Linked DNA regions of Streptomyces sp. 2114.4. The protein of the gene in region 2 interacts with the protein of the main gene of each other region in a pairwise test. Links are inferred from orthologs where the notes say so. Each region holds a gene or a part of one and is shown on either strand. Other genes may lie near its edges.

The links.
Region 1: the proteins of rlmN (region 2) and ftsZ interact in binary tests that used the Escherichia coli proteins (3 or more experiments, as listed by UniProt). The link is inferred for Streptomyces sp. 2114.4 from one-to-one orthologs.

Annotation. Positions count from the first base shown.
Region 1 is NZ_FYEY01000001.1:1,984,490-1,999,307, forward strand. What follows is about bases 8,607-11,565. They hold ftsZ (cell division protein FtsZ), read right to left. Parts: upstream 10,725-11,565; coding sequence 9,489-10,724; downstream 8,607-9,488. Other genes in these bases: CFW40_RS08670 (YggS family pyridoxal phosphate-dependent enzyme), read right to left, coding at 8,607-8,758; pgeF (peptidoglycan editing factor PgeF), read right to left, coding at 8,734-9,474; CFW40_RS08685 (cell division protein FtsQ/DivIB), read right to left, coding at 11,006-11,565. Also shown: CFW40_RS08630 (RluA family pseudouridine synthase), read right to left, coding at 1-59; lspA (signal peptidase II), read right to left, coding at 175-777; CFW40_RS08640 (TraR/DksA C4-type zinc finger protein), read right to left, coding at 898-1,671; ileS (isoleucine--tRNA ligase), read left to right, coding at 2,397-5,534; CFW40_RS08655 (DivIVA domain-containing protein), read right to left, coding at 5,737-6,855; CFW40_RS08660 (YggT family protein), read right to left, coding at 6,905-7,198; CFW40_RS08665 (cell division protein SepF), read right to left, coding at 7,271-7,891; more of CFW40_RS08670, read right to left, coding at 8,015-8,606; more of CFW40_RS08685, read right to left, coding at 11,566-11,821; murG (undecaprenyldiphospho-muramoylpentapeptide beta-N-acetylglucosaminyltransferase), read right to left, coding at 11,844-12,935; putative lipid II flippase FtsW, read right to left, coding at 12,942-14,288; murD (UDP-N-acetylmuramoyl-L-alanine--D-glutamate ligase), read right to left, coding at 14,348-14,818. UniProt on the Escherichia coli protein: Essential cell division protein that forms a contractile ring structure (Z ring) at the future cell division site. The regulation of the ring assembly controls the timing and the location of cell division.
Region 2 is NZ_FYEY01000001.1:5,872,234-5,886,870, reverse strand. Bases 5,269-8,046 are described here. They hold rlmN (23S rRNA (adenine(2503)-C(2))-methyltransferase RlmN), read right to left. Parts: upstream 7,322-8,046; coding sequence 6,215-7,321; downstream 5,269-6,214. Other genes in these bases: CFW40_RS26000 (DUF4231 domain-containing protein), read left to right, coding at 7,928-8,046; CFW40_RS26005 (hypothetical protein), read right to left, coding at 7,401-7,679; CFW40_RS26015 (thiamine ABC transporter substrate binding subunit), read right to left, coding at 5,269-5,953. Also shown: CFW40_RS26035 (LOG family protein), read left to right, coding at 1-813; CFW40_RS26030 (hypothetical protein), read left to right, coding at 1,004-1,933; CFW40_RS26025 (ABC transporter ATP-binding protein), read right to left, coding at 2,100-3,173; CFW40_RS26020 (iron ABC transporter permease), read right to left, coding at 3,174-4,904; more of CFW40_RS26015, read right to left, coding at 4,880-5,268; more of CFW40_RS26000, read left to right, coding at 8,047-8,836; CFW40_RS25995 (phosphatidate cytidylyltransferase), read right to left, coding at 9,269-10,438; frr (ribosome recycling factor), read right to left, coding at 10,438-10,995; pyrH (UMP kinase), read right to left, coding at 11,171-11,941; tsf (translation elongation factor Ts), read right to left, coding at 12,104-12,940; rpsB (30S ribosomal protein S2), read right to left, coding at 13,049-13,942; CFW40_RS38745 (murein hydrolase activator EnvC), read left to right, coding at 14,283-14,637.

The DNA.
Region 1 (14,818 bases), 3.9 Mb from region 2 along the record:
CGCTCGCCCTCCAGGCCGTCCGGTACGGGCAGGGTGCGGATCTCGGGAATGGTGCTCACCCCACGAGTATGGCAGTCCCGTCACGGTGCCCTGCCCGGGGCCGGGGCCCGGCCCCACAGCCCCGTTGCCGGCGCCGCCAACGGCTCCTGCCCCGGCCGGCCCCGTCTCGGGGTGTCAGTCCTTGTGCACGGTCCCGTCGGGGTCCAGTCCCCGGAAGGACAGGATCACGATCAGGATGCCGCCGCAGACGATCCCGGAGTCGGCGAGGTTGAAGACCGCGAAGTGCGCCGGGGCGATGAAGTCGACCACCGCGCCCTCGAAGACCCCCGGCGAGCGGAACAGCCGGTCGGTGAGGTTGCCGAAGGCGCCGCCGAGCAGCAGCCCGAGCGCGATCGCCCAGGGCAGGCTGTAGAGCTTGCGGGCGATCCGGGCGATCACCACGATCACGGCCACCGCGATGAGGGTGAGGAAGATCGTCAGCGCCTCGCCCATGCTGAATGCGGCGCCGCGGTTACGGATCACGGTGAACTGCAGCAGCGTCCCGATGACCTGGATGGGCTCATGGTGCTCCAGTTTCGCGACCACCAGGAGCTTGCTGCCCAGGTCGAGCAGGTAGACGCAGAGCGCGACCAGCAGCAGCGCGGTGATCCGCCGCTTGCGCTGTCCGGTGCCCTGCTCCGGCTTCACCGTCTTACTCCCCTCGGATTCCTCGGCGGAATCCGCTCCGGCACCCGGCTCGGGTTCCGGCGTACCGGTGATGCGTTCGGCCTTAGCCACGTGTGAGTCCCTCAGCCCGTCGTGTCCACGGCCGGGCCATGCCCGGCTGAACCACGAGAGTACGGCACACACGTACGGGCGCGGGCGGACCGGGTGCCGTCGGCGACGCCTGCCGGCCGCTCAACGGCGTTCCTGCTTCTGCTTGCACTCCACGCACAGCGTCGCCCGGGGGAAGGCCTGCATCCGCGCCTTGCCGATGGGGTTGCCGCAGTTCTCGCAGAGGCCGTAGGTGCCCGCGTCCAGCCGGCCCAGGGCGCGCTCGGTCTGGTGGAGCATCTCGCGGGCGTTGGAGGCGAGCGCCAGCTCGTGTTCGCGGGTGATGTTCTTGGTGCCGGTGTCGGCCTCGTCGTCGCCCGCTCCGTCACCGGAGTCGCGCATCAGCCCGGCGATGGCGTCCTCGGCCGAGACGATCTCCAGCCGCAGCCGCGCCGTCTCCTCCATCAGTTCGGTCCGTGCCTCGGTGACCTCTTCGGGCGTCCAGGGGTCCTCGCCGGGCCGTACGGCAAGCTCCCCCGGCGCCGCGGCCACCCGGGCCATGGGCACCGCGGAGTCGTTGCCGTGGGCCTTGGCCGTTGCGGCCGCAGTCTTCTTCGCCACCACCGTCTTGGCTCCCGTCTTCTTAGCGGGCACCGCGGCCGTCTTGGCCGGAGCCTTCTTCGCGGTCTTCTTCGCCGCGGTCTTCCTGGCCGCCGGCTTCTTCGCGGCCGCCTTCTTCGGCGCCGCCCGTTCGGCCGTGGTCTTCCCGGGCGTGGTCGTACCGGCCGCCGTCTTCCTGGCCGCGGCCTTCTTCGGAGCTGCCTTCTCCGGGGCCGTCTTCTTCGTCGCAGGCTGCTTCGCGACGGCCTCGTCGGCAGGCGTCGTGCTCTTCTCCGCGGCGGTCTTTTTCGCCACCATGGCCGCGACCCCTTCACATATGTGACTTTGTTCGCGAATCGTGACGGGAACGATAAATCGCTGCACGCCACGCGGCAACGGGACGCACCGCCCTTCGGGACCTGCCACCCGGCCCGGACGTCCGGTCTGCCTCGTTTGTGCCCCGCTGTCCGGCCGGTAATCCGCCCACCGGCGCGGCGCCCGTCCGCTCGCCATTCGGGTCACGGCGTGCGCCCGGTGCCCGTGGCGGCGAACGGCCCCGGCACCGCTCTCGCGCCGGGCGGCCCGGACCCGTCCCGCACGGCCCGGCACCCTCCCGTACGGAGCCGGCAGCGGCCGCCTCCCCCGGCTGCCGTATATCCGGTCGGCCACTGTCGGTGCGGCCCCGTACACTGGGCCGAGCGAGAGGCATTGACGGGACGAGTAGCGCCGTACGCAGCCAGCAGCGACCCGGGGACGGTGGAAGCCCGGGGGCGTGCACGATGTGAAGATCACCCCGGAGCCGCCGGAAGAAAGCTTTGGACAGTGGGCTCCGCCCACGGGCTTGGACAGTGGGCTCCGCCCACGGGTTCGGGCAGTGGGCTCCCCCACGGCCCCCGGGCCACCCAAGGTGAGTAGAACCGGCAGCGCGACCCCAATGAGGGGGCGGTGCAGCGGCACCGCCAAGGAGGGTGGTACCGCGGGAGCGCAGGCTCTCGTCCCTCCGGACGGAGAACGCAGCAGGTGTCCGCCGGAGGAAGCCCCCGATGAGTCCGCAGCCCCAGTACCGCCAGGTACCCGCCCAGGTAGACCTCCCCGCCCTCGAGCACGCCGTGCTCGAGTTCTGGCAGGAGCAGAAGATCTTCGCCCGTACCCTCCAGCAGTCCGAGGGACGGCCCGAGTGGGTCTTCTACGAGGGCCCCCCGACCGCCAACGGCATGCCCGGCGCGCACCACATCGAGGCGCGCGTCTTCAAGGACGTCTTCCCCCGGTTCCGCACGATGCAGGGCTACCACGTCGACCGCAAGGCCGGCTGGGACTGCCACGGCCTCCCGGTCGAGCTGGCCGTGGAGAAGGAGCTGGGCTTCAACGGCAAGAAGGACATCGAGGCGTACGGCATCGCCGAGTTCAACGCCAAGTGCCGCGAGTCGGTGACCCGCCACACCGACGCCTTCGCCGAGCTCACGACCCGTATGGGCTACTGGACCGATCTGGACGCCCCGTACCGCACGATGGACCCCGACTACATCGAGTCGGTGTGGTGGTCGCTGAAGGAGATCTTCACCAAGGGCCTGCTGGTCCAGGACCACCGCGTCGCCCCCTGGTGCCCGCGCTGCGGCACCGGCCTGTCGGACCACGAGCTGGCCCAGGGCTACGAGAACGTCGTCGACCCCTCGGTCTTCGTCCGCCTGCCGCTGACGTCCGGCCCGCTGGCCGGCCGGGCCGCGCTGCTGATCTGGACGACCACCCCCTGGACCCTGGTCTCCAACACCGCGGTCGCCGCGCACCCCGACGTCACCTATGTCGTCGCCACCGACGGCAACGAGCGGCTGGTCGTCGCCGAGCCGCTGCTGGAGAAGGCCCTCGGCGAGGGCTGGACCGCCACCGGCGAGTCGTTCACCGGACGCGAGATGGAGCGCTGGGCCTATGAGCGCCCCTTCGGCCTCGTCGAGCTGGAGGGCGCCAATATCGTCGTCAACGCCGAGTACGTCACCACCGATGACGGCACCGGCCTCGTCCACCAGGCCCCGGCCTTCGGTGAGGACGACCTCAGGACCTGCAAGGCGTACGACCTGCCGGTGATCAACCCAGTGCGCCCGGACGGCACCTTCGAGGAGGAACTGCGCCTGGTCGGCGGCCAGTTCTTCAAGAAGGCCGACGAGGCACTGGTCGCCGACCTCGACGCCCGCGGCCTGCTCTTCCGGCACGTCGCCTACGAGCACAGCTACCCGCACTGCTGGCGCTGCCACACCGCGCTGCTCTACTACGCCCAGCCGTCGTGGTACATCCGCACCACCGCGGTCAAGGACGCCCTGCTGCGGGAGAACGAGAACACCAACTGGTTCCCCGAGTCGGTCAAGCACGGCCGCTTCGGCGACTGGCTGAACAACAACATCGACTGGGCGCTGTCCCGCAACCGCTACTGGGGCACCCCGCTGCCTATCTGGCGCTGCGAGGAGAACCACCTCACCTGCGTCGGCTCGCTCACCGAGCTGACCGAGCTGACCGGCACCGACCAGTCGGACCTGGACCCGCACCGCCCGTACATCGACGCGGTCACCTTCGCCTGCCCGACGTGCCAGGGCACCGCGACCCGCGTCCCCGAGGTCATCGACGCCTGGTACGACTCGGGCTCGATGCCGTTCGCGCAGTGGGGCTACCCGTACCGCAACAAGGAGCTGTTCGAGAAGCGCTACCCGGCGCAGTTCATCTCGGAGGCCATCGACCAGACCCGCGGCTGGTTCTACACCCTGATGGCCGTCGGCACGCTCGTCTTCGACAAGTCCTCGTACGAAAACGTGGTCTGCCTCGGTCACATCCTCGCCGAGGACGGCCGGAAGATGTCCAAGCACCTCGGCAACATCCTCCAGCCGATCCCGCTCATGGACCAGCACGGCGCCGACGCGGTCCGCTGGTTCATGGCGGCCGGCGGCTCCCCCTGGGCCGCCCGCCGGGTGGGCCACGGCACCATCCAGGAAGTCGTCCGCAAGACGCTGCTGACGTACTGGAACACCGTCGCCTTCCAGGCGTTGTACGCCCGTACGTCGAACTGGGCGCCCTCCGCCGCCGACCCGGCCCCGGCCGACCGGCCGCTGCTGGACCGCTGGCTGCTCGGTGAGCTGAACACCCTGGTCGAGCAGGTCACCGAGTCCCTGGAGACCTTCGACACCCAGCGCGCCGGCAAGCTCCTCTCCGCCTTCGTCGACGACCTCTCCAACTGGTACGTCCGCCGCTCGCGCCGCCGCTTCTGGCAGGGCGACGCGGCCGCGCTGCGCACCCTGCACGAGGTCATCGAGACGGTCACCCGGCTGATGGCCCCGCTCACCCCGTTCATCACCGAGCGGGTCTGGCAGGACCTGGTCGTCCCGGTCACCCCCGAGGCGCCGGACTCCGTCCACCTCTCCGGCTGGCCGGTCGCCGACCGGACGCTCATCGACCCGGCGCTGTCCGGCCAGATGCAGCTGGTGCGCCGGCTGGTCGAGCTGGGCCGGGCGACCCGCGCCGAGTCGGGGGTGAAGACCCGCCAGCCGCTGTCCCGTGCGCTGGTGGCGGCCCACGGCTTCGCGGGCCTGCCCGAGGACCTGCGCGCACAGATCACCGAGGAGCTGAACGTCAGTTCGCTGGCCGCACTGTCGGAGGTGGGCGGCTCCCTGGTCGACACCACCGCCAAGGCGAACTTCCGTGCCCTGGGCAAGCGGTTCGGCAAGGGCGTCCAGGCGGTCGCCAAGGCCGTCGCCGCGGCGGACGCCGCCGCCCTCTCGCTCGCCCTGCGCGACGGCACGGCGAGCGTCGAGGTCGACGGGGAGACCGTCTCCCTCGCCCCCGACGAGGTCATCATCACCGAGACCCCGCGCGAGGGCTGGTCGGTGGCGTCCGACGCGGGTGCCACGGTCGCCCTCGACCTGGAGATCACCCCCGAGCTGCGCCGCGCGGGCCTGGCCCGCGACGCGATCCGGCTGATCCAGGAGGCCCGTAAGAACAGCGGTCTGGACGTCGCCGACCGGATCGCGCTGCGCTGGCGGTCCACCGACGAGGAGGTGCGCACGGCGCTGACCGACCACGCCGGCCTGATCTCCGACGAAGTGCTCGCCGACGACTTCACCGCCGGCGAGGCGGACGGTTCCTACGGCCCCGCGTTCACCGACGAGAGCCTGGCCCTCACGTTCCAGCTGCGCAAGGCGTAACCGCACCCGCGGTCATACGACCTGCCGAAGCCCCCCGGTGCCACCCGCACCGGGGGGCTTCGCCGTCCCCGAGGACACCCCGGCGAGGACACCCCGGCATGGACGCCCGGCCCCGCGCAAGTACACACAAAAGGGCCGGGCCCCGAAGGAGTGTTCCCTCGGGGCCCGGCCCTGATTGCCGACTCTGCGCGCTACGCGGACGTCAGTTGTCGTCCTCGTCGATGAGGAAGCCGCGCATCGGCGACGGCGTCTGCTGCATCGGCTGCGGGCTCTGCGGCCGCACCGGAGCCATCGGCTGGGTCATCGCCGGCGACATCTGCTGCTGACCGCCGTAGGACGGACCACCGTTGGACGGACCGGCCATGGAGTGGTTGCCGCCCATCTGCTGGCCGCCACCCATGGTGTGGTTGCCGCCGCCCATGCTGCCGGCACCGGCCGACGCCATCGACGGGGACGGCGGCAGCGAAGCGGCAGCCGGGGTCCGCGGCGGGGCCAGCGAGTCGTCCGCCTGGTTCTCCAGCTGACGCAGCTGGCTCTCCAGGTAGGACTTCAGCCGCGTGCGGTACTCGCGCTCGAAGCCGCGCAGGTCCTCGACCTTGCGCTCCAGCGTCGCGCGGGCCGACTCCAGCGAGCCCATCGCCACGCGGTGCTTCTCCTGCGCGTCCCGCTCCAGCGCGTCGGCCTTGGCGCGGGCGTCCCGCTCCAGGCCCTCGGCACGGCTGCGCGCCTCACCGACGATCTTGTTGGCCTCGGAACGGGCCTCCGCGATCGCCTGGTCGGCGGTCTGCTGTGCCAGCGACAGCACGCGCGCCGCGCTGTCACCGCCCGGGCCGCCCTGCTGGCCACCGGGGCCGGGCAGCTGCGGCCCGCCGGGACCGCCCATCGGGCCGCCCATGGGACCGCCGGGACCCATCGGACCGGGGCCGTGCGGGCCCTGCGGGCCGGGGCCGTGGCCACCGGGACCAGGAGGCAGCTGCGGTGCACCACCAGGCAGTTGGGGAGGGCCACCCATCCCCTGCTGCTGCTGCGGCGGGACCGGCTGCGGACCGGATATGGCGGCGGGCACCGGAGACCCGGGTCGCTGCTGCTGCTCCTGCTGCTGGTCCGGTCCCTTGCGCAGCCCCTGCTGCTGCTGGTTCTGCGCGGCGGCGCGGGTGGCAGCGGCCAGCTTGGCGCGAAGGTCCTCGTTCTCCCGCAGGAGCCGGGTCAGTTCGGCTTCGACCTCATCGAGGAAGGCATCGACCTCGTCCTCGTCATAGCCTTCTCGGAGGCGGACGGTCGTGAACTGCTTGTTCCGCACGTCCTCGGGGGTCAACGGCATCTCTACTTCACCTCAACGTAGTCGTCGGCAATCGGCAAGACCGTATCGTTCACACCAACAACACCGACCTCACGACGGTGATCAGGATGTACACGATGATCATCAATACGAAGAAGGACAGATCGAGCGCCACGCCCCCGAGACGCAGCGGCGGGATTACCCGCCGCAGAAGCTTGAGTGGCGGATCAGTGACAGTGTAGGCGGCCTCAAGAACGACCACCATCGCCTTGCCGGGTTGCCATGAACGGGCGAACTGGAAGACATAGTCCATCACCAGCCGGAAGATCAACACGATCAGGAAGCAGTACAGCGCGATGTAGATCACCTGACCAAAGACACTCATCTCGCGCAGTCCCTCTCCCCTTGCCTTGCTCGTGTGTTGGCCTCACGGCCGCGGTGTGCCCGGTGTTGCGTCTCAGCTCTGGTTGAAGAACCCGCCCTCTGCGATACGGGCCTTGTCCTCCGCCGTGACATCGACGTTAGCAGGCGACAACAGGAACACCTTCTGCGTCACCCGCTCGATGCTGCCGTGAAGGCCAAACACCAAACCGGCCGCAAAGTCGACAAGTCGCTTCGCGTCAGTATCGTCCATCTCCGTGAGATTCATGATCACCGGAGTGCCCTCGCGGAAGTGTTCCCCGATGGTACGGGCTTCGTTGTAGGTCCGGGGGTGGAGTGTGGTGATGCGGTAGGGCTCCCGCTCGGACACAACCTTGGGCATGATCACCGGTGCGTTCTTCTCCAGATTTGGACGTTCGGGTGTGATGGATGCCACGGGGGCGATTCGCGCGGGTCGTCCGTTTTCCGCGGTGAGCGGGGCCGGTTCACGTTGCGCCGGAGGTGTCACGGCACGGACGGGTTCCTCCCTTTCGGGTGGAATTTCGGCCTGCACTGGGTGCTGTTGACGCCGCCCCCGGTCGGGCTCCGGGTCAAGCTCGGGCTCGAACTCGTCATCGGGGTCGAACCCCCGGCCGTCGTACCCATCGTCCTCCACGAGGCCGAGGTAGACCGCCATCTTGCGCATCGCGCCGGCCATTCTCTGCGTCCTCCGCTCTGTGGTGGATCGGCTCCGTCACCAGGGGCCTTGGATCCACGCGGCCTGCCCGCTTTTTGCGGGAATGACCATATTTTGTGCTGTGGTCCGACTTGCTTGGCGACGTTACCGGAGCCGTGGTCGGTCTCCGAGTACCGCAGTGCCGACGCGCACATGTGTCGCCCCGGCCGCCACGGCCTCCTCGAGGTCCGCGCTCATGCCTGCGGACACCATGGTGGCAGCAGGATGACCCGCGCGCAGGTCGGATGAGATTTCCATGAGCCGCTCGAATGCGGCGAGTTCACGTCCGGCGTACGGCCCGGCCAGCGGGGCGACGGTCATCACCCCGTCCAGCCGCAGACCCTCGGCCCCGGCGACCGCCTCGGCCAGCGCCCCGACCCCGTCGGGCGCCACCCCGCCGCGCTCACCGCGCTCCCCCGCCTCCGCATCGAGCGCCACCTGGATCAGGCAGCCCAGTTCACGCCCGGCACGCGCCGCCTCCTTGGAGAGTGCGGTCACGAGCCGGACCCGGTCGACCGATTGCACAATTCCGGCATAACCAGCCACGGAGCGCACCTTGTTGGTCTGGAGCTGTCCAACAAAATGCCAAGTAAGGGGCAAATCAGCGCATTCAGCGGCCTTGGGCGCGGCCTCCTGATCGCGGTTCTCCGCGACCTGGCGCACCCCCAGCTCCGCGAGCAACCGGACATCGCTCGCGGGGTAGGTCTTGGTGACCACGATCAGGGTCACCTCGTCACGCGGCCGGCCGACCCTGGCACATGCGGCGGAGATACGTTCCTCCACCCGGGCCAGGTTCTCGGCCAGTTGCGTCTTGCGGTCGCTGGTCACAGCTCGGCCTCCCCCAGCCATACATAGCTCGCGAGCCGTCCGGTCGTACGGTCGCGCCGGTAAGAGAAGTGGTCGGCGGATTCGCGGGTGCAGATGTGGGAATCCTCACGCACCCGTACGCCCGCCGCGGCGAGTTGGGCCCGTACCCCTGCGGTGACGTCCACCGCGGGAGTGCCCCAGCCGGTCACCGCGCGGGCCTCGGGCACCACCGCGGCGACATCGGAGCGCATCGCCTCGGGCACCTCGTAACACCGTCCGCAGATCGCCGGTCCGGTGTACGCGACGGTCCGCGCCGGCACCGCCCCCTGCTGCACCATGGCCTCGACGACCGCCGGGACCACCCCGGCGACCAGACCGGGCCGTCCCGCATGCGCGGCCCCCGCGATCCCGGCGACCGGATCGGCCAGCAGGACCGGGGTGCAGTCGGCGGTCAGCACGGCGAGCGCGAGGCCCCGGCGGCCGGTCACCACCGCGTCGACACCGGGGACGTCGTCGCCGTGCCACGGCCCGTCGACCACCGCGACTTCGCGGCCGTGCACCTGGTGCATCCAGACCACCGCGGCCGGGTCGAGGCCGAGTTCCGCGGCGGTCCGCGCGCGGTTGGCGTATACGGCCTGCGGGTCGTCGCCGACCGCGCCGCCCAGGTTGAGCTGATCGTACGGAGCGGCGCTCACCCCGCCCCACCTGTCGGTGAAGGCGAAGTGCGCGCCGCTCTCGTGGTGCTGTTGCCCTATCACTTCGGTGCTTTACGTCACTTCAGGAAATCGGGAACGTCCAGTTCCTCGGCCGCGGAGTCCGAGTACGGACGGGCCGGGGGAACCTGCGGAGCGCTCGCCGGGGGCGACGGGACCTCGCCCAGCGAGGAGGAAGAGGAGGACTCGGCCGGGGCCGGCTCCTCGTCGCGCACCGGAACCGAACCCAGTCCGCCGAAGGACGACGAACGCGGCTCCGGCGGGGTGGCCGGACGGCTCGGGGCCGGGGCGGGCTCTTCGCGCTTGGGGGACGACAGCGCCGACTGGGCATCGCGGCGGGCCGGCGGCTGGCCGCCGTCGAAGCCCGCGGCGATGACCGTCACCCGGACCTCGTCGCCCAGCGCATCGTCGATGACCGCGCCGAAGATGATGTTGGCTTCCGGGTGGGCGGCCTCGCTGACCAGCTGTGCGGCCTCGTTGATCTCGAAAAGACCGAGGTCGGAACCGCCGGAGATGGAGAGCAGCACCCCGCGGGCGCCGTCGATGGATGCCTCCAGGAGCGGCGAGGAGATCGCCATCTCCGCGGCGGCCACCGCACGGTCGTCGCCCCGTGCCGAGCCGATGCCCATGAGCGCGGAACCGGCTTCCGACATCACGGACTTGACGTCGGCGAAGTCGAGGTTGATCAGACCCGGTGTGGTGATCAGGTCGGTGATGCCCTGGACACCCGACAGCAGCACCTGGTCCGCGGACTTGAACGCGTCGAGCACGCTCACCTGACGGTCCGAGATGGACAGCAGCCGGTCGTTGGGGATCACGATGAGGGTGTCGACCTCTTCGCGCAGCTGCGCGATGCCGTCCTCGGCCTGGTTGGCGCGCCGGCGGCCCTCGAAGGTGAACGGGCGGGTGACCACACCGATCGTCAGGGCGCCCAGCGAGCGGGCGATGTTGGCGACGACGGGTGCGCCGCCGGTGCCGGTGCCGCCGCCCTCACCCGCGGTCACGAAGACCATGTCGGCCCCCTTGAGGACCTCCTCGATCTCCTCGCGGTGGTCCTCGGCCGCCTTGCGACCCACATCCGGGTTGGCGCCGGCGCCGAGTCCGCGGGTCATTTCGCGGCCGACGTCGAGCTTGACGTCGGCGTCGCTCATCAGCAGCGCCTGCGCATCGGTGTTGATCGCGATGAACTCGACGCCCTTGAGCCCGACCTCGATCATCCGGTTGATGGCGTTCACGCCACCGCCGCCGATGCCGACGACCTTGATGACTGCGAGGTAGTTCTGCGGTGCTGCCACGTCGAAGGCCTCTCGCCTCGAGTTACGTGTCGTCGCCGCACTGCGTGTGGACGCCGACTGATGCCGATGGGACGGTTCGTATCGCCGACCCGAACCCTAACGTTGAAGTTTAGGGTTACCTGTGCCTGTGTTCCTTGGTTCCAAAGTCCCTTTGGAACGAGACACTAAGTCGACAAGGCGCGCGCGTTCAACGAACACGCCGAACCTCCCGTTTTTCTTTTCACCCTATGTGATCACCCATAGTCGTAGCCATCCAGGGTGCTGGCCTGCGGCTGCACACGTCAACTCCCGGATACCGCAGGGGCACTGGGGACCGAGACGTCGAAGTGGCGCCCGCCGTGCGCCGCTTTCAGCAGCGCGGTCAGCACCTTTGCCTTTTCGGCGCCCTCTTCGCGGCTGCCCCACGCGACCGTGCGGCCGCCGGTCAGTTCGAGGGTGACGGCGTCGTAGGACCGTACACGGACCTTGCGCACGTCCTTGCGCACGGCCGCGGGCAGATCCCGGGTGACCTCGACCGCGGCGCGCCGCAACCGGTCGGTTCCGAACTGGTGCAGACTCGAGGAGTCGGAAACGGTCATTTCCAGAACCGGAACGCCCCGGGGGGCGGTGCGGACGGTGGCGAACCGGACGCCCTCGGCGTCCACTTCGACAAACTTTCCGCCCGTTCGCATCAGCAGTTCTGGCATTCTTTCGGTCACCTTCAGACCGATTGTGTGCGGCCAGGACCGCTCGACGTCCACGGTCTTGATGCGCGGCAGCCGCGCGCGCAGCCGCCGGGCGAGCGCGTCCGTGTCCACGGAGACCAGCGGCTCATTCATCGGGGCGCGTGCCGCGGCGACGACCTCATGCGGCGTCAGCACGCGGGTGCCGGTGGCCTCGACGCGTGTCACCCGGAGCCAGTTCGAGGCGTAGAGCGCCCAGACGCCGAACGCGCCGAGCAGCACCGCGACGATCGAGATGATGATCAGACTGCGGCGGCCCGGCGCGCGAAAGGGGATGCGCACCCGCCTCCATCCCGTCGCGCGGGGTGGCGCGGCGGAGGGCGGGCCGGACGGTGACTTCTTCTCGCCGCGTCGGGCGGTTGCCGGTCCGGCCACGCTCCCTGCCTTCTCTCGTGCGCTACTTGTTGTGCTGCGCGATCGCCTCGTACACCATGCCGACCAGCAGCTCGTCGGCGTCGCGGCGGCCGAACTCGGAGGCCGCGCGGGACATCTCGTACAGCCGGTGCGGATCGGCCAGGACCGGGAGCACGCTGCTTTGCACCCACTCCGGCGTCAACTGGGCGTCATCGACCAGCAGGCCCCCGCCGGCGTTGACCAGCGGCTGGGCGTTGAGCCGCTGCTCGCCGTTGCCGATGGGCAGCGGGACGAACGCGGCCGGCAGCCCGACGGCGGACAACTCGGCGACGGTCATCGCGCCCGCGCGGCAGAGCATCATGTCGGCCGCGGCGTACGCGAGATCCATCCGGTCCACGTACGGTACCGGGACATAGGGGGGCATCCCGGGCATGTTGTCCGCGTGCGGCAGTTCGTTCTTCGGGCCGACCGCGTGCAGCACCTGGATCCCCGCGCGCTGGAGGGCCGGGACGGCGGCCTGGGTGACCTCGTTCAGCCGGCGGGCACCCTGCGAACCACCGGACACCAGCAGGGTCGGGAGGTTGGGGTCGAGCCCGAAGGCGGCCCGCGCCTCGGGGCGGACCGCGGCACGGTCCAGGGTGGCGATGGTGCGGCGCAGCGGGATGCCGACGTAGCGGGCGCCGCGCAGCTTGCTGTCGGGGGTGCTGACGGCGACGAACTTGGCGTACCGCGAGCCGATCTTGTTGGCCAGGCCGGGGCGGGCGTTGGCCTCGTGGACGATGATCGGCACCCCGAGGCGCTTGGCGGCGAGGTAGCCGGGCAGCGCCACATAGCCGCCGAAGCCGACGACGCAGTCGGCCTTGGTGCGCTCCAGGATCTGCTCGGCGGCCTTGATCGTGCCGCGCAGCCGCCCGGGGACGGTGATCAGCTCGGGGGTGGGCTTGCGCGGCAGCGGCACGGCCGGGATCAGACCCAGCTCATAGCCGCGCTCCGGGACGAGGCGGGTCTCCAGGCCCTTCTCCGTACCGAGTGCCGTGATCCCCACGGTGGGGTCCTGCCTCCGCAGTGCGTCCGCGAGGGCGAGCGCGGGCTCGATGTGGCCGGCGGTCCCCCCACCGGCGAGTACGACATGCACCGAAATTCACCGCTCTCCGGACGGCCGCTTCTTGACGCGCCGTCTCATCGTCTTCCATCTCACCCCAGCCTGCCTTCTGCCGAAGACCGGCTTCCGCGCCGACCGGGCCGACAACGCCGCCCGCGCAGCGGGCTCGTCACGCGCGAAGGCGATCAGCAGCCCGATGGCGAACATCGTCGGCAGCAGGGCCGAACCTCCGTAGGAGAACAGCGGGAGCGGGACACCGGCGATCGGCAACAGGCCGAGCACCGCACCGATGTTGATCACGGCCTGAGCCGTGATCCAGGTGGTCACGCCTCCCGCGGCGTACCGTACGAAGGGGTCCTCCGTGCGTCCGGCCACGCGGATACCCGCATAGCCTAGAGCCGCGAAGAGGGCGAGCACCGACAGCGTCCCCGCCAGACCCAGTTCCTCCCCGGTGATGGCGAAGATGAAGTCGGTGTGCGGTTCGGGGAGTTCTCCCCATTTTTCCATACTGGCGCCGAGACCCGAACCGAAGAATCCGCCGGAGGCCAGTGCGTAGATGCCGTGCACGGCCTGCCAGCACTGGTCGCCGGGGCCCGGATCGGTCGCGCCGATGCAGGCCAGCCGGGACATCCGGTTGGCGCTGGTCTTGATCAGCAGCGCCCCGATCAGCGCGGCGCTGCCCAGTACCCCCACGAACAGGCGGGTCGGCGCACCGGCCAGCCACAGCAGCCCGAAGAGGATCGCCGTGAGAATGATCGCGGTGCCCATGTCGCCGCCGAGCATGATCAGCCCGAGCAGGAGGAACGCCACCGGGATCAGCGGCACCAGCAGATGCTTCCACTGCACCAGCAGCCGCTTGTCCTGTTTGCGGGCCAGCAGATCGGCGCCCCACAGCACCAGCGCCAGCTTGCCGAACTCGCTCGGTTGCATCTGGAAGGGGCCGCCGAGGTTGATCCAGTTCTGGTTGCCGTTGACCGCGACCCCTATGCCCGGAATCTGCACCAGGCACATCAGGAACACGGAGACGGCGAGCAGCGGATAGGCCAGCGTGCGGTGCAGCCGTACGGTCATCCGGGAGGCGGCCAGCAGCAGCCCGCCGCCGAGGACGGCGGCGAGCAGCTGCTTGCGGAAGAAGTACGTCGGGGCGAGGCCGGACTGCAGCGCCTTGATCTGGGACGCCGAGTAGACCATCACCAGCCCCAGGACGGTGATCAGCAGGCTGCCGCCGAGGATCAGGTAGTAGGCGGTCAGCGGGCGGTCCCAGGCCCGTTTGAGGCGGGTGTGGAGCCCCCGGGGGCCGCCCGGTGTGCGGCCGGCGCGCGGTGTGCGCACCGCGGAGGGCCGGCGCGGACGCGACGGGGCCGGCTTCGCCGATCGGGCCGTCATCCTCGTCCCCTCCACAGGTGCGCTCGCCGCCGGCTGACGACGACAGCGGGGAGAAACGTCTAGTGATCCCGTGCGGTCAGCTCGCCGACCGCGTCGGCGAAGGCCTCGCCCCGCTTGTTGTAATTGACGAACATGTCCATCGAGGCACAGGCCGGAGCCAGCAGGACGGTGTCGCCGGGCTCGGCCAGGCGGCTCGCTTCCCGGACCGCCTCGGACATCGCCCCAGTGTCGGTCCGGTCGAGGTCGACCACCGGGACATCGGGGGCGTGTCGCGCCAGGGCTTCGCGAATCAGCGCCCGGTCGGCACCGATCAGCACCACACCGCGCAGCCGGGCCGCCGACCTCTGCACCAGCTCGTCGAAGGTCGCGCCCTTGGCGAGGCCGCCGGCGATCCACACGATGTGCTCGTACGCCGCCAACGACGCCTCGGCGGCGTGGGTGTTGGTGGCCTTGGAGTCGTCGACGTAGCGGACGTTGCCGAGGTCCGCGACGTGCTGGATGCGGTGGGCGTCCGGGTGGAAGGCGCGCAG
Region 2 (14,637 bases):
GGCTACGACGCCACCCCGGACGCCCGCGCGTACCACTGGTACCAGGAGACCAAGTCGGACGGCGACATCTTCGCCTCGATGCTGCGCAGCATCCATGACGACGCCGTCTCGGACGCCCTCGACGAACACCTCGCCGGCGCACAGGTGGTGGGCATCATGGGCGGCCACGCCCTGCGGCGCGATGGAGCGGACTACGCGGGCGCGGCCCGGCTCGGCCGCCGGCTCACCCGGGACGGCCTGACCGTCGCGACGGGCGGCGGTCCCGGCGCGATGGAGGCGGCGAACCTCGGGGCGTACACCGCGCCCTTCGAGGACGGCATGCTCGACGCGGCGCTGGAACGTCTCGCCAAGGCACCGCACTTCACCGAGTCGATCACCGAGTGGGCGCGGGCCGCCTTCGGCATCCGGCACGACCGGCCGGGCGGCGGGGCCTCGGTCGGCATCCCCACCTGGTTCTACGGCCATGAGCCGCCGAACGTCTTCGCGACCCACATAGCGAAGTACTTCGTCAACGCGGTACGCGAGGACGGCCTGCTGGCGCGCTCCAATGCGGGCGTCGTCTTCCTCCCGGGCGCGGCCGGGACCGTGCAGGAGATCTTCGACAACGCGACACCCAACTACTACGGGTCGCGGGGCGAGCCGACCCCGATGGTGCTGGTGAACCGCGAGCACTGGACCGAGACGCTTCCCACCTGGCCACTGCTCCGCGCACTCGCGGCGGACCGCCCCATGGCGGCCAGGATCGCCCTGGTCGACTCGGTGGACGAAGCTCCCGAGGCGCTGTCCCGCCTCCGGTCCGAGGTCGCTTCCTGACCCACCGGCGGTCCCTCGCCCGCGCCGTGCCGTACCAGGGGATCGCGCCCCGGCACGGCTCCCCCGGCCGGGCCGGCGGGTTCGACCGGCGAGGCAACTCCCGTACCTAAATGCGCGTCTGCCAGGCCGGGCACGTAACAGATGGTGCACGTAACAGATGGTTTGAGACAGCGGGCGAACGGAGCTCTTGGTGATCATCGGTCTTCTGACGGCCGTGGCGGCGTCGGCCTGCTACGGCACGGGATCGGTCCTGCAGGCGGTGGGCTCCCGCAAATCCGCCCGCCGGGAGGCGGCCAAGGCCTCCACCACCGGTGTCACCCAGCACGGCGGCCCCAGCCTGTCGTCGACCGCGAAGGCGGCCGTGACCTGGGAGTTCATGGTCGGCACGGTGCTGGATTTCCTGGGGTTCGGGCTCGGTGCGCTGGCCGCCAGGCTGCTGCCGCTGTTCCTCTCCCAGACCGTGATCAGCGCCAACCTCGTGATCACGGCGGTGCTGAGCATCAAGCTCCTCGGGATCCGGCTCTCCCGGGCCGAGTGGAGCTCCATCGGCGTGGTGTGCGGGGCGTTGGTGCTGCTGGCCACGGCCGCCGGGCCGGAAGGCAGCGGCCACACCCCGATCGCCGCCCACTGGTGGCTGCTCGCCGTTTCCGTCGTGCTCATGCTCGGCGGCACGCTGATCGTGCGGCTGCTCGGGGGACGGGCCGCCATCCTCGCAGGCCTGCTCTCCGGCCTGGGCTTCGGTGCGCTCGGGGTCGGCGTACGCGTGCTGAACGGCGTGGGCCCCTTCCACCTGCCGTCGCTGCTCGGCGACCCCGCCCTGTACGCCATTCTGGTGGCCGGAATCGGGGGCATGTACCTGCACACCGTCGCCCTGCAGATCGGCTCGGTGAACGGCGCCACGGCCGCGCTGGTGGTGGGCGAGACGGTGGTCCCGGGCATTCTCGGGGTGCTGTGGCTGGGCGACTCCTCACGCCCCGGCTTCGCCTGGGTCGCCGCCCTCGGATTCGTGGTGGCCGTGGCGGGCGCCGTCGCCGTCGCCTGGTTCGGTGAGCCGGAGCCGGGGGACGGGCCCGGCGCGCCGACGGCGGATGAGGCGCAGACGGAGATGGCGGCACGCTGACCCCCGGTGTCTCACGCCCCCTGCCCCGTGCCCCGTGCCCGGGGAGCCCAGGGGCCCGCTCCGTGTAACCGGTTCGCGGCATCCGGCGTGATCAGCCCGCCGGCGCCGGCGTGATCAGCCCATCGGCTCCGGCGTGATCACGGTCAGCCCGTCGTATCCGAGGCGATCAGCCCGCCGCATCCGGCGCGCCCAGCACCACCACGTCCTGTGCCGCGAACGAGATGCCCACCCGCTCCCCCACCTCCGGCGCGTCCCGCAGGGCGCAGGCCGCCTCCACCTGGGGTCCTGCGGCCGGCTGGAGCAGCAGCGCGACATGGGTGCCACGGAAGGTACGGGCCGTGACCGTACAGGGCAGGCCCTCGGGGGCGGCGGTCAGCCGTACCCCGGCCGGGCGGACGAGCAGGCGGCACGGCCCGTCCGCCGTACCGTCCGCGACCGGCACCTTGCCCCAGGGGGTGGCAGCGGCCTCGCCCTGCACCGTCGCCGCGACCACGTTGTCGAAGCCGAGGAAGCGGGCGACGAATTCGGTGGCGGGCCGCTGCCAGACCTCCAGCGGGGTACCGGTCTGTGCGATCCGGCCGTCCTGCATCACCACGACCCGGTCGGCGAGCGCAAAGGCCTCCCCCTGGTCGTGGGTGACCGCCAATACGGTGGTGCCCAATTCACGAAAGAGGCGGCGGAGTTCGACGACCAGCCGTTCGCGCAGCCCGCGGTCGAGCTGGCCGAGGGGTTCGTCCAGCATCAGCAGGCGGGGGCGGGGGGCCAGCGCGCGGGCCAGCGCGACCCGCTGCTGTTCGCCACCGGAAAGGGAGGCCACGGCGCGCCGCTGGGCGCCCGGCAGGCCGACGAGGTCCAGCAGTCCGGCGACCGTGCGCTCCCGCTCGGCGCGTGCGGAACGCCGCATCCGCAGCCCGAAAGCGACGTTGCCCTCGACGTCGTGCTGCGGGAAGAGCTGGTGGTCCTGGAACATCAGGCCGACCCCGCGCCGGTGGGCCGGGACCCCGGACTGCTCCCGCCCCTCCAGCAACACCGCTCCCGCGTCGGCCTGTTGGAGCCCGGCGACCACCCTCAGCAGGGTGGACTTGCCGCTGCCGCTCGGCCCCAGGACGCACACGATTTCGTGCGCGGCGACGTCCAGATCCACCGCGTCCAGCGCGGGGCGTCCCGCCGTGCCGAAGCGGACGGTCACCCCGCCCAGCCGCAGCAGTTCCTGCGCCGTGGCCTTGGCCCGTGCCGTCATCTAGAACTCCCCGGAGTGGTCGAGGGGGCGCAGGCGTTCCAGTACCAGCAGGGCACCGGCGCATACCACCATCAAGAGGGTCGACAGGGCCATCGCCTGCCCGTAGTTGAGCTCTCCCGCACGTCCCAGCAGACGTGCCACCGCGACCGGCAGCGTCGGCTGGTCCGGCCGAGCGATGAAGACCGTCGCGCCGAACTCACCGAGGGAGACGGCGAAGGCGAAGCCCGCGGCGATCAGCAGGGCGCGCCGCACCATCGGCAGGTCGACCTCGCGCCACACCCGCCACGGCGAGGCGCCGAGCACGGCGGCCGCCTCCCGCAGCCGTCCGTCGACCGCCCGCAGGACCGGCAGCATCGTCCGGACCACGAACGGCACCCCCACCAGCGCCTGGGCGAGCGGCACCAGCCACCACGAGGCACGCAGATCGAGCGGCGGCGTGTCAAGACTGATCAGGAATCCGAACCCGACGGTCACCGCGGACACCCCCAGGGGCAGCATCAGCAGAGCGTCGAAGCCCCGGACGAACCGGCTGACCAGGGCCGTCCGCCCGGACGGGCCCCTGCCCAGCCGGGGGAGGGTCAGCGCGGCGGCCGCCAGTCCGCCCACCACCAGCGCGATCGCCGTGGCGGCCGCCCCGTAGGCGAGGGAGTTCCACAGGGCGTCCAGGGGCGCGACGGCGAAGGTGCTGTCGGCGTTCGCGGCCGACCGCAGCGAGGTGTAGAACACCGCTCCGTAGCCGTCCGGCCCGGCGAACGACCGCTCCACGAGGACGAGGAGCGGCACGATGAGCAGGACGGTGATGACGGTGAGCGTCCCCCACAGCAGCGTCCACTGGCCGCGGCCGCGCGGCCGGTGGGCGGTCTGCGAGGCCGGCACGAGCCGCAGGGCGGTTTCCCGGCGGCGCACCGTCCAGGCATGCAGCGCCAGCACGCCCAGCACCGCCGCGAACTGGACCATGGTGAGGACGGCGGCCGTCGGCAGGTCCAGGAACTCCGCGGTCTGCCGGTAGATCTCCACCTCCAGCGTCGCGAAGGTGGGCCCGCCGAGAATCTGCACCACCCCGAAGGAGGTGAAGGTGAAGAGGAAGACCATGAGCGCGGCGGCCGCGACGGCGGGCCCCAGGGCGGGCAGGGTCACCCTCCGCCAGGCCGCCAGCCGTCCGGCCCCCAGCATCCGCGCCGCCTCTTCCTGACGCGGGTCGAGCTGGGCCCAGAGCCCGCCGACGGTCCGGACGACCACGGCGTAGTTGAAGAACACATGCGCGAGCAGGATCGCCCACACCGAGGTGTCCAGGCGCAGGCCCCAGAGCTGGTCCAGCAGTCCGCCCCGCCCGGCCAGCGCCAGGAAGGCCGAGCCGACGACGACGGTCGGCAGCACGAACGGCACCGCCACCACGGCCCGCAGCAATTGCTTGCCGGGGAAGTCGAACCGCGCGAAGACATAGGCACCCGGCAGCGCGATCAGCAGGGTCAGCCCCGTGGAGGCCGCCGCCTGCCAGACGGTGAACCACAGCACATGCACGATGTCCGGGTCACTCAGCACGGCACCGAACCGGCCGAGCTGCCACTGCCCGCCGTCCTTGAGCCCGCGTCCGACGATCGCCACCACCGGATAGGCGAAGAACAGCGCGAAGAAGGCCAGCGGCACCGCCATCAGGCCGAGCCGCGCCGCCGTTCCCCGTACGGGCCGCGGGCGCCGGCCGCGGGCTACTTCAGAACGAGCGAGGACCACTGCTTGATCCACTGTTCGCGGTTCTTGGTGATCGTCTCGGGCGGCAGCGTCGTGGGCTTGTCGATCTTCGTGCCGTACTTGGTGAACAGCTCCGGCACCGTGGCGTCCTCACGTGCCGGGTTGACGAACATCTGCAGCGGTACGTCCTCCTGGAACTTCTTGCTCAGCAAGAAGTCCAGCAGCGCCTTACCCCCCTTCTCGTTCTTCGCCCCCTTGAGCAGGGCGCCGAATTCGATCTGGCGGAAGCAGGTGCCCGTCGCGACGCCGGTCGGCGCCTCCTTGGGCGCGGGCTTCTTGCCCAGCACCTCGGCCGGCGGGCTGGAGGCGTAGGAGACCACCAGCGGCTTGTCGCCCTTGCGCTTGCCGGCCGCGGATCCCGTGAACCGCTCGTAGTAGGCCTGTTCCCAGCCGTCGACGACCTCGACGCCATTGGCCTTGAGCTTCTTCCAGTAGTTCTGCCAGCCGGCCGGCCCGTACTTCGCGATGGTGCCGAGCTGGAAGGCGAGCCCCGGGGAGGAGGTGGCGGAGTTCTCCGTCACGAGCATCCCCTTGTACCGGGGCTTGAGCAGATCCTCGAGGGTCTTGGGCGGCGGGGTCTTGTGTCGGGCGAAGTAGCCGCGGTCGTAGTTGACGCAGATGTCGCCGTAGTCGAGCGGGGTGACGCGGTGCTCGCCCTTGTCGAGCTGCAGCCCGGCCGGCACGTCCGCCAGCCCCTTGGCCCGGTACGGGCTGAAGAGCCCTTCGTGCAGCCCGCGCGAGAGCAGCGTGTTGTCGATACCGAAGAACACATCGCCCTGCGGATTGCCCTTGGAAAGGATCGCCTGGTTGACGGCCTTCCCGGCATCCCCGCCCTTGAGGATCCTGACCTTGTAGCCGCTCTCCTTCTCGAAGGCGCTCAGGACCGACTTGGAGACGTTGAACGAGTCATGGCTGACGAGCGTGACGGTCTTGGCGTCCGCGCCCCCGCCCGGGGCACCGCAGGCGGCCAGCGCCGACATGCCGACCGCGGCGGCGACCGCCGTGGCGGTGATTCTGCTCGTGGTGCTCACTGATTTCCTCCTGGCTGGCCAGGAAGAGACGCGGCCCCGCCCGGTGTCCACGGCCCTCGGCGTCCGAGGACGCAGGGAGCGGGCCCCGGGCGGGGCGCAACAGCATGAGTGACGACCGAACTTCCTACCCGGAATGACCCGGGCGAGGTTCAAGGGTCTGCGGGCACCGTAGAGGTCTACGACGCTTCCGCACTCTCAGCGCTGTGGCGCTCCCCTGTCGGATGTGGTGCATTTGTTCGATCACACAGTACCAGCGGGCGGTCAGCGTTCCGAGGCCGCGAGCTGGCCGCAGGCGCCGTCGATCTCCTGGCCGCGGGTGTCGCGGACGGTCACCGGTACGCCGTGCGCCTCGATGGCCTGGACGAACGCCCGCTCGTCCTCGGGGCGCGAGGCGGTCCACTTCGATCCGGGCGTCGGATTCAGCGGAATGAGGTTCACATGGACGCGCTTGCCCTTCAGCAGCCGTCCCAGCAGGTCACCGCGCCACGCCTGGTCGTTGATGTCCCGGATCAGCGCATACTCGATCGAGATCCGCCGCCCGGACTTCTCCGCGTACTCCCAGGCCGCGTCCAGCACCTCACGCACCTTCCAGCGCGTGTTGACGGGCACCAGGGTGTCGCGCAGCTCGTCATCGGGCGCATGCAGCGACACCGCCAGCCGGCACTTGAATCCTTCATCGGCGAACCGCAACATCGCCGGCACCAGCCCGACCGTCGAGACGGTGATACCCCGCTGGGACAGCCCCAGCCCATCGGGTTCGGGGTCGGTCAGCCGCCGGATCGCCCCGACCACCCGCTTGTAGTTGGCGAGCGGCTCGCCCATCCCCATGAAGACGATGTTCGACAGCCGCGCGGGCCCGCCCGGCACCTCGCCGTCGCGCAGCGCACGCATCCCGTCGACGATCTGGTGCACGATCTCGGCGGTCGACAGGTTACGGTCCAGGCCCGCCTGCCCCGTCGCGCAGAACGGGCAGTTCATTCCGCACCCGGCCTGCGAGGAGATGCACATGGTGACCCGGTCCGGGTAGCGCATCAGCACGGACTCGACGAGCGTGCCGTCGTGCATCTTCCACAGCGTCTTGCGCGTGGTGTCGTCGTCACACGAGATGTGCCGGACGACCTTCATCAGGTCCGGCAGCAGCTCGGCCGCCAGCTTCTCGCGCGCCGCCGCCGGGATGTCGGTCCACTGCGCCGGGTCGTGCGCATAGCGGGCGAAATAGTGCTGCGACAGCTGCTTGGCGCGAAACGGCTTCTCCCCGATCGCGGCCACCGCTTCGCGACGCTCGACGGGACTGAGATCGGCAAGGTGCCGCGGAGGCTTCTTGGCCCCGCGCGGCGCGACGAAAGTAAGTTCTCCGGGTACAGGCATGGTGCGTCCAGTGTGGCAGATCGTTTACGGGTGCCCAGGTCGGAGCGGTGAGCGGGCGGTCACCCGCTGTGGTCCTCTGTCATGGGTGGCCGGCCGCGTCATCGATCCGGACGGCAAGAGCCCCCAGGAAACCACCAAGATCGGCGTTGTCCCACGCGGCGGCATTGGCGACATGGTCACGGCGCAGGGAGCGAACACATGACGCCGGCGCTTCTTTGCTGTCACGCGCTTTTCTGCTGCCGTTCGCAGCCGTTTCCTGCCATTCGCAGCCGTTGATATCAGTAGTGGATGTCAGCGGCCCGAGGGAGTCGCGTTCCGTCTCGGCGTTACCGCCGTAGAAGATCAACTGATCAGCCACGTCGCCGACTTTCGGCACGGAGACGACCCGGGGACAGCTTCCCGGGTGCCGGCGTTCCTGAGACTCCGGGGCTGCCGACCAGTTAGAGGCGGCACACCCTGACGGCCTGGCCCATCCTGTACGCGCCACTCCTGGAACGAGACGGGCGGGCCGACCTCCCACGAGGGCGAGCAGGATTTCTGCCGCGGCAGCATCAACTGGTCGGCTAGCATGGCACGTTGACTGTCCTACCTACTCAAGGAAGCCTGATGACCGGTCCCGGCAGCGACAGCTTCACCTGGCATCAGCTTCCGCCCTTTTTCCGAGATGCCGACACAGGCTCCATTCGTTCGAAGCGCCGCTATTTCGGCCAACTCCGCCTGACGCTCCTTCTGTTATTCCTGGCGGCAGCCGTCGGCACCACAACGCTCAAATTCAGCAGTAACGGGACCGACTGGGCGGGACTTGCCGCCTCCTTGGCTTTCATTTCCTCCATCTTGGTTCGGCTCTACATCGTGGAGCAACGAGATGAGCGGCGCTGGTACGAGTGCCGGGCCGCCGCCGAATCATGCAAGACGCTTGCTTGGCGCTACGCGGTGTGCGGAGAGCCCTTCCCTGAATCCATGCCGGCAGTCGAGGCCCGGCGCCTCTTCATCAACAGACTCCGAGAGATCAGCCTCGGCCTCGATATCGTCGATGTGTCTGCCGGACTCGACGTCAACGAGGCGATGGAACGCTGCCGTGCCGCCGGCAGAGACGAGCGGATCGCGACCTACAAAAGCAATCGCCTGATGGAACAAGTCGAGTGGTACGCACGGATGGCCAAACTGCGAGACAAGCAGTCCCGTACCTGGCGGAGTGTTGCTCTTGCTGGGGAAATGATCGGCGTCGTCGCCGGTGCGGTGAAGGCATACGGCGTGGTTTCCATCGATTTGCTCGGTGTGGTCAGTGCGGGAGTTGCCGGCATCACCGCATGGTTCCAGGCACAGCGACTGGAGACAGAAGCCTCTGCATACAGCCTGACCGCGCGGGAGATCAGGCACATCCTCTCTCTCACGGATGAATCTGCGGACGCGGAGTCCTGGGGAAAATTCGTCGACCAGGCGGAAGCCGCAATCTCGCGAGAGCACACCATGTGGGCATCGGGTCGCACGGGCAACGTGGGGCTGACAGGCTGAAGAGCGAGGGTCCGCAGACGCTGGCTCCGTTCGCGTTGTTTGTATGTTGGTGATTTCGGAAATCATGCAGCTCCGGGTCACCAGACGACTGTCCGGAGGCGCGGACAAGGCGACGCCGCCCAGGAATCTTCAGCTGCAGCCGATCGACTCGGCCGCCACCACGTTCGTCCCTACGAACCGACCGACGCGGTTGGGCGCACAGTGGGGTGAGGCGGGTGTGGAAGCCAAGTACACGCCAGGAGCCGCGGGCGCCGGGCCAGGACGCTCCAGCACCTCATGCGAAAGGGGCCCGATGCGAAAGGGGCCCGCCGCTTGGTGCGGCAGGCCCCTCGCAGGCGTCGGGAGACCGTCCCGTGCAGGGAAGCGGGGAGAGGACGAAACCGGAGGACTCGCTTCCTCCCACGGTCCCTCTTCCCCCTGCGGTCCCTGGGCTCAGCCGGACCCCACGAAGATCACGAACAGCAGCCAGACGACCGGCGCCGTCGGCAGCAGGGAGTCGAGGCGGTCCATGATTCCGCCGTGGCCGGGGAGCAGGGTGCCCATGTCCTTGATGCCGAGATCGCGCTTGATCATGGATTCGCCGAGGTCGCCGAGGGTGGCGCTGGCCGCGACCGCGAGACCGAGCAGCAGGCCCTGCCACCAGGCGCCGTGCACGATCAGGAATTCCATGCACAGGGCGCCGGCCACCATCGCGAAGAGCACCGCGCCGACGAGGCCTTCGCGGGTCTTTCCGGGGCTGATGCGCGGTGCGAGCTTGTGCCTGCCGAACCGCCAGCCGACCGCGTACGCGCCGGTGTCGCTGACGACCGTGAGCATCAGGAAGGTCAGCACCCGTTCCGGCCCGTCGGGCTCCGCCGCGAGCATCAGCGCCACGAACGTCGCGAGGAAAGGCACGTAGAACGCCGCGAAGACACCGGCGGTGACGTCCCGCAGATAGTTCTCGGGTGCCTCGGTCATCCGCCAGACGAGGACGGCCAGCGCGGTGAGCGCCATCGCCACCCAGGCGCCCTCGGCACCGCGGACATATCCGGCGGCCACCATGGCGGTCCCACCGACCGCCAGCGGCACCAGCGGCACCTTGATGTCCTTGCGCTCCGCCAGCCGCGAGGTCAGCTCCCACAGGCCCACTACGACGGCGATCGCTATCACGCCGATGAAGACAGGCTTGTAGACGAAGAGCGACGCAACGATGATCGCGCCGAGGCCGATACCGACCCCTATCGCGGCGCGCAGATTGCGGCCCGCGCTCTTCTTCTTCGGCTTCTCTGAGTCCGGCGAGCTGTCGGACCCGGAAAGAGAGGTGGGCATGGGCTCCTGCGGCTTTTCGTCGCGGAACAGGGGGCCGCTCGGTCGAGCAGCCCCCCGGTCGTCCAGGTGATCCCGGCTATCCCGGATGTTCCGATATTCCCGGTCGTCGTCCTGGTGTCCGCCCGGCCCGGGCACGAAGGGCAGCGGCCGAGTCCGGTCCGGGTCGCCCCAGTCATGCCCGGGACCCGCCGGGACGGGGGGCGCCACCCCGCGAAGCGAGGAGGCCGGCCCGTGATCGGACGGTGCCCGGTGTCCCGCGCCGGGCGGGGCGGCCCCCCAGGAAGACTCGTTCATCAGACCTCGAGGAGCTCGGATTCCTTGTGCTTGAGGAGCTCGTCCACCTGCGCGACGTACTTCGCGGTGGTGTCGTCGAGCTCCTTCTCGGCGCGGCGGACCTCGTCCTCGCCGGTTTCCTTGTCCTTGACGAGCTTGTCGAGGGTTTCCTTGGCCTTGCGGCGGACGCTGCGGATCGAGATCTTGGCGTCCTCGCCCTTGTTCTTCGCGACCTTGATGAACTCCTTGCGGCGCTCCTCGGTCAGCTCGGGGAACGTCACCCGGATGATGTTGCCGTCGTTGCTCGGGTTGACGCCGAGGTCGGAGTCGCGGATGGCCTGCTCGATGTTGCGCAGCGCGCTCTTGTCGAACGGGGTCACCACGGCCATCCGCGGTTCGGGAACCGAGAACGACGCCAGCTGGTTGATCGGCGTCATCGCACCGTAGTAGTCCGCCACGATCTTGTTGAACATCGCCGGGTGCGCACGCCCGGTGCGAATCGCGGCGAAGTCCTCCTTGGCGACCACGACGGCCTTCTCCATCTTCTCCTCGGCCTCGAGGAGGATCTCTTCGATCACCACTTGCTCCTGGTCTTTTCGGTAAGAAGCAGAGCCTCGCCCCTGCCGCGCGTCTTCTCCTGCACGGTGTCCGACCGGCAGGCCGTTGTCCATCCCCGTACCGGGGTCTTCCCCCGGCCGGGAGCTGCCGCCCGTACCGGCCGATGCCCGTACGGAACCACGGCAGTTGGGGCCGTCAGGCCCGGGTGCCCTGATCGCTGACGAGCGTGCCGATCTTCTCACCCTTCACCGCGCGCGCGATGTTGCCCTCGGCGAGCAGCTCGAAGACGAGGATCGGGAGCTTGTTGTCCCGGCAGAGCGTGATGGCGGTGGCATCGGCGACCTTCAGGTCCCGGGTGATGACCTCGCCGTATTCGAGGGCGTCGAACTTCACCGCGTCGGGGTTCTTCTTGGGGTCGGAGTCGTAGACCCCGTCCACCCCGTTCTTGCCCATCAGCATGGCCTCGGCGTCGATCTCCAGGGCGCGCTGTGCGGCGGTGGTGTCGGTGGAGAAGTACGGCATGCCCATGCCTGCGCCGAAGATCACGACCCGGCCCTTCTCCAGATGGCGCACCGCACGCAGCGGAATGTACGGCTCCGCGACCTGGCCCATGGTGATCGCCGTCTGGACGCGGGAGTCGATGCCCTCCTTCTCCAGGAAGTCCTGGAGGGCCAGACAGTTCATGACCGTGCCCAGCATGCCCATGTAGTCGGAGCGGGCGCGGTCCATGCCGCGCTGCTGGAGTTCGGCGCCGCGGAAGAAGTTGCCGCCGCCGATCACGATGGCGATCTCATAGCCGTCGCGCACCACGGCGGCGATTTCGCGGGCCATCGCGTGCACGACGTCGGGGTCGACGCCCAGTCCGCCGCCACCGGCGAATGCTTCGCCCGACAGCTTCAGCAGGAAGCGTCGCCTGCCGCCGTGGCCGGCATGGTCTGCGTGCGCGCCGTCGGCACCGTGAATCATTGAGCTCTCCTCGTGCACATACGAAGAAGGCCATTGCCGTGGGTCTGGTTCAGATCCCTGTGCGGCAATGGCCTCCTCGTCACATCTGCGGCCGGCCGTTGAGCGGCCGACTGCCTACGACCCTAGCGGGGTCGTAGGTCATTCGCTGCCTTCGCGACAGGCTCAGATGCCGACCTTGATGCGCGCGAAGCGCTTCAGGGTGACACCGGCCTCCTGCAGGACCTTCTCGACGGACTTCTTGTTGTCGAGCGCGTACGGCTGGCCGAGCAGCGTCGCGTCCTTGAAGAAGCCGTTGAGGCGACCCTCCACGATCTTCGGCAGGGCAGCCTCGGGCTTGCCCTCCGCACGCGTGGTCTCCTCGGCGACGCGGCGCTCGGCCTCGACGACCTCGGCCGGCACGTCGTCCTTGGAGAGGTACTTCGGGGCGAACGCGGCGATGTGCTGCGCAATGCCCTTGGCGACCTCGGCGTTCTCCTTGTCGAGCTCGACAAGGACACCGATCTGTGGCGGCAGGTCGGGCATGGTGCGGTGCATGTAGACCGACACGTAGCCGTCGGAGAACTGCGCGAAGCGGTCCAGGACGATCTTCTCGCCCAGGGTGGCGTTGGCCTCGTCGACGAACGCCTGGACGGTCTTGCCGGCCTCGATCTCGGAGGCGAGCAGGGCCTCGATGTCGGCCGGCGAGGTCTTCGCGATGTGCGCGGCAATCTCGTTGGCGACGGCCTGGAACTTCTCACCCTTGGCGACGAAGTCCGTCTCGCACTTCAGCTCGACGATGACACCGGAGGCGTTGTCGTCGGCGACCAGGGAGACCACGGCGCCGTTCTCGGCGGAGCGGCCCTCGCGCTTGGCGACGCCCTTCTGGCCCTTGATACGCAGCGCCTCGACGGCCTTGTCGACGTTGCCCTCGGCCTCGTCCAGGGCCTTCTTGCAGTCCATCATGCCGGCGCCGGTGAGCTCGCGGAGCTTCTTGACGTCAGCGGCGGTGTAGTTCGCCATGGTCTGTGAATCTCTTCTCGAAATCTCGAAGTCGAAAGATCTACGGGTGGACGGCGGGGGCGGCGCTTGTGGCGCCCTCCCCCGCCGTCATCAGCCGGATGCTGCGGGTCAGGCCTGCTCGGCGTCCGCGGCCGGCTTCTCGGCCTCGGCGGCGGGGGCCTCGGCGGCAGGGGCCTCGGCGAGCTTCTCCTCAGCCTTGGGGGCCTCGTCGTCAGCCTTCTTCTCGCCCTCGAGCAGGTCGCGCTCCCACTCGGCCAGCGGCTCGGCGGCAGCAGCCTTCTCGCCGGGCTTCTGGTCGCCGGTGGCGGCACCGGAGCGGGCGATGAGGCCCTCGGCGACGGCGTCGGCGATCACGCGGGTGAGCAGGGTGACGGAGCGGATCGCGTCGTCGTTGCCCGGGATCTTGTAGTCGACCTCGTCCGGGTCGCAGTTGGTGTCGAGGATCGCGACGACCGGGATGTTGAGCTTGCGCGCCTCACCGACGGCAATGTGCTCCTTCTTGGTGTCCACGATCCAGACGGCGCTGGGCACCTTCTGCATCTCGCGGATACCGCCGAGGGTCTTCTCCAGCTTGGCCTTCTCGCGGGAGAGGACCAGGAGCTCCTTCTTGGTGAGGCCGGAGGCGGCCACATCCTCGAAGTCGATCTGCTCGAGCTCCTTCAGGCGCTGCAGGCGCTTGTAGACGGTCGAGAAGTTGGTCAGCATGCCGCCGAGCCAGCGCTGGTTCACGTAGGGCATGCCCACGCGGGTGGCCTGCTCGGCGATGGCCTCCTGGGCCTGCTTCTTCGTGCCGACGAACATGACCGAGCCGCCGTGGGCGACGGTCTCCTTGACGAACTCGTAGGCGCGGTCGATGTACGACAGCGACTGGAGCAGGTCGATGATGTAGATGCCGTTGCGCTCGGTGAAGATGAAGCGCTTCATCTTCGGGTTCCAGCGGCGGGTCTGGTGCCCGAAGTGGACGCCGCTCTCCAGCAGCTCCCGCATCGTGACGACGGCCATGGCCGTACTCCTTGTTGTACTCGGTTCCACTGCGGCCGGTCGGCCGCGGTGCCTGACGCCCCGACGCGCCTGCCGGGGAAAGCACCTTGCGGGGCCGTCCGAGGACCGAGGAGCGCGGCCGTCGTGCTGCCCGAAAGGGACTGGTGCACTGACGGCGGGGCGTGCGAAGTCGACCCGGTGACCCGGATCGCCATCAGAAGTGTACGGGACGGCCGACGCACCGGGCGACACACACCATTTCGATCCCCGCGCGGGTGACACCGTTGTCCACAACCACGCGCCCATCCACAGCTTCAGACCAAGATCCCCACGCCGCCGCGGACTGCGCCACCGTCGGGACATGCGACGGAACACACCACCGAACCGGCAACGCACCCCACGACCGGACACTCGGCGAAGCCCTGGACCACACTCCGGCTCGACCTCGATCCGGCACGCCGTCAGCCGCTTCCGCAGGCATCGGCCCGGACCGGCATGCGGCCGGCGGCGCGGCACGGCCCGCGGCGACTGGCTCGGGCAGGCCCGCAACGGGCGGCACGAGCCGGGCCGCGGCAGATGGCATGAGCCGGGCCGCAGCAGGCGGCACGAGCGGGACCGCGGCAGGCGGCATGAGCCGGGCCGCGGCCGACTGCAACGCCGGGCGGGCCGCGTCCCGTGCCCACCATCCCCATCCCCATCCGCATCCCCATCCCCGT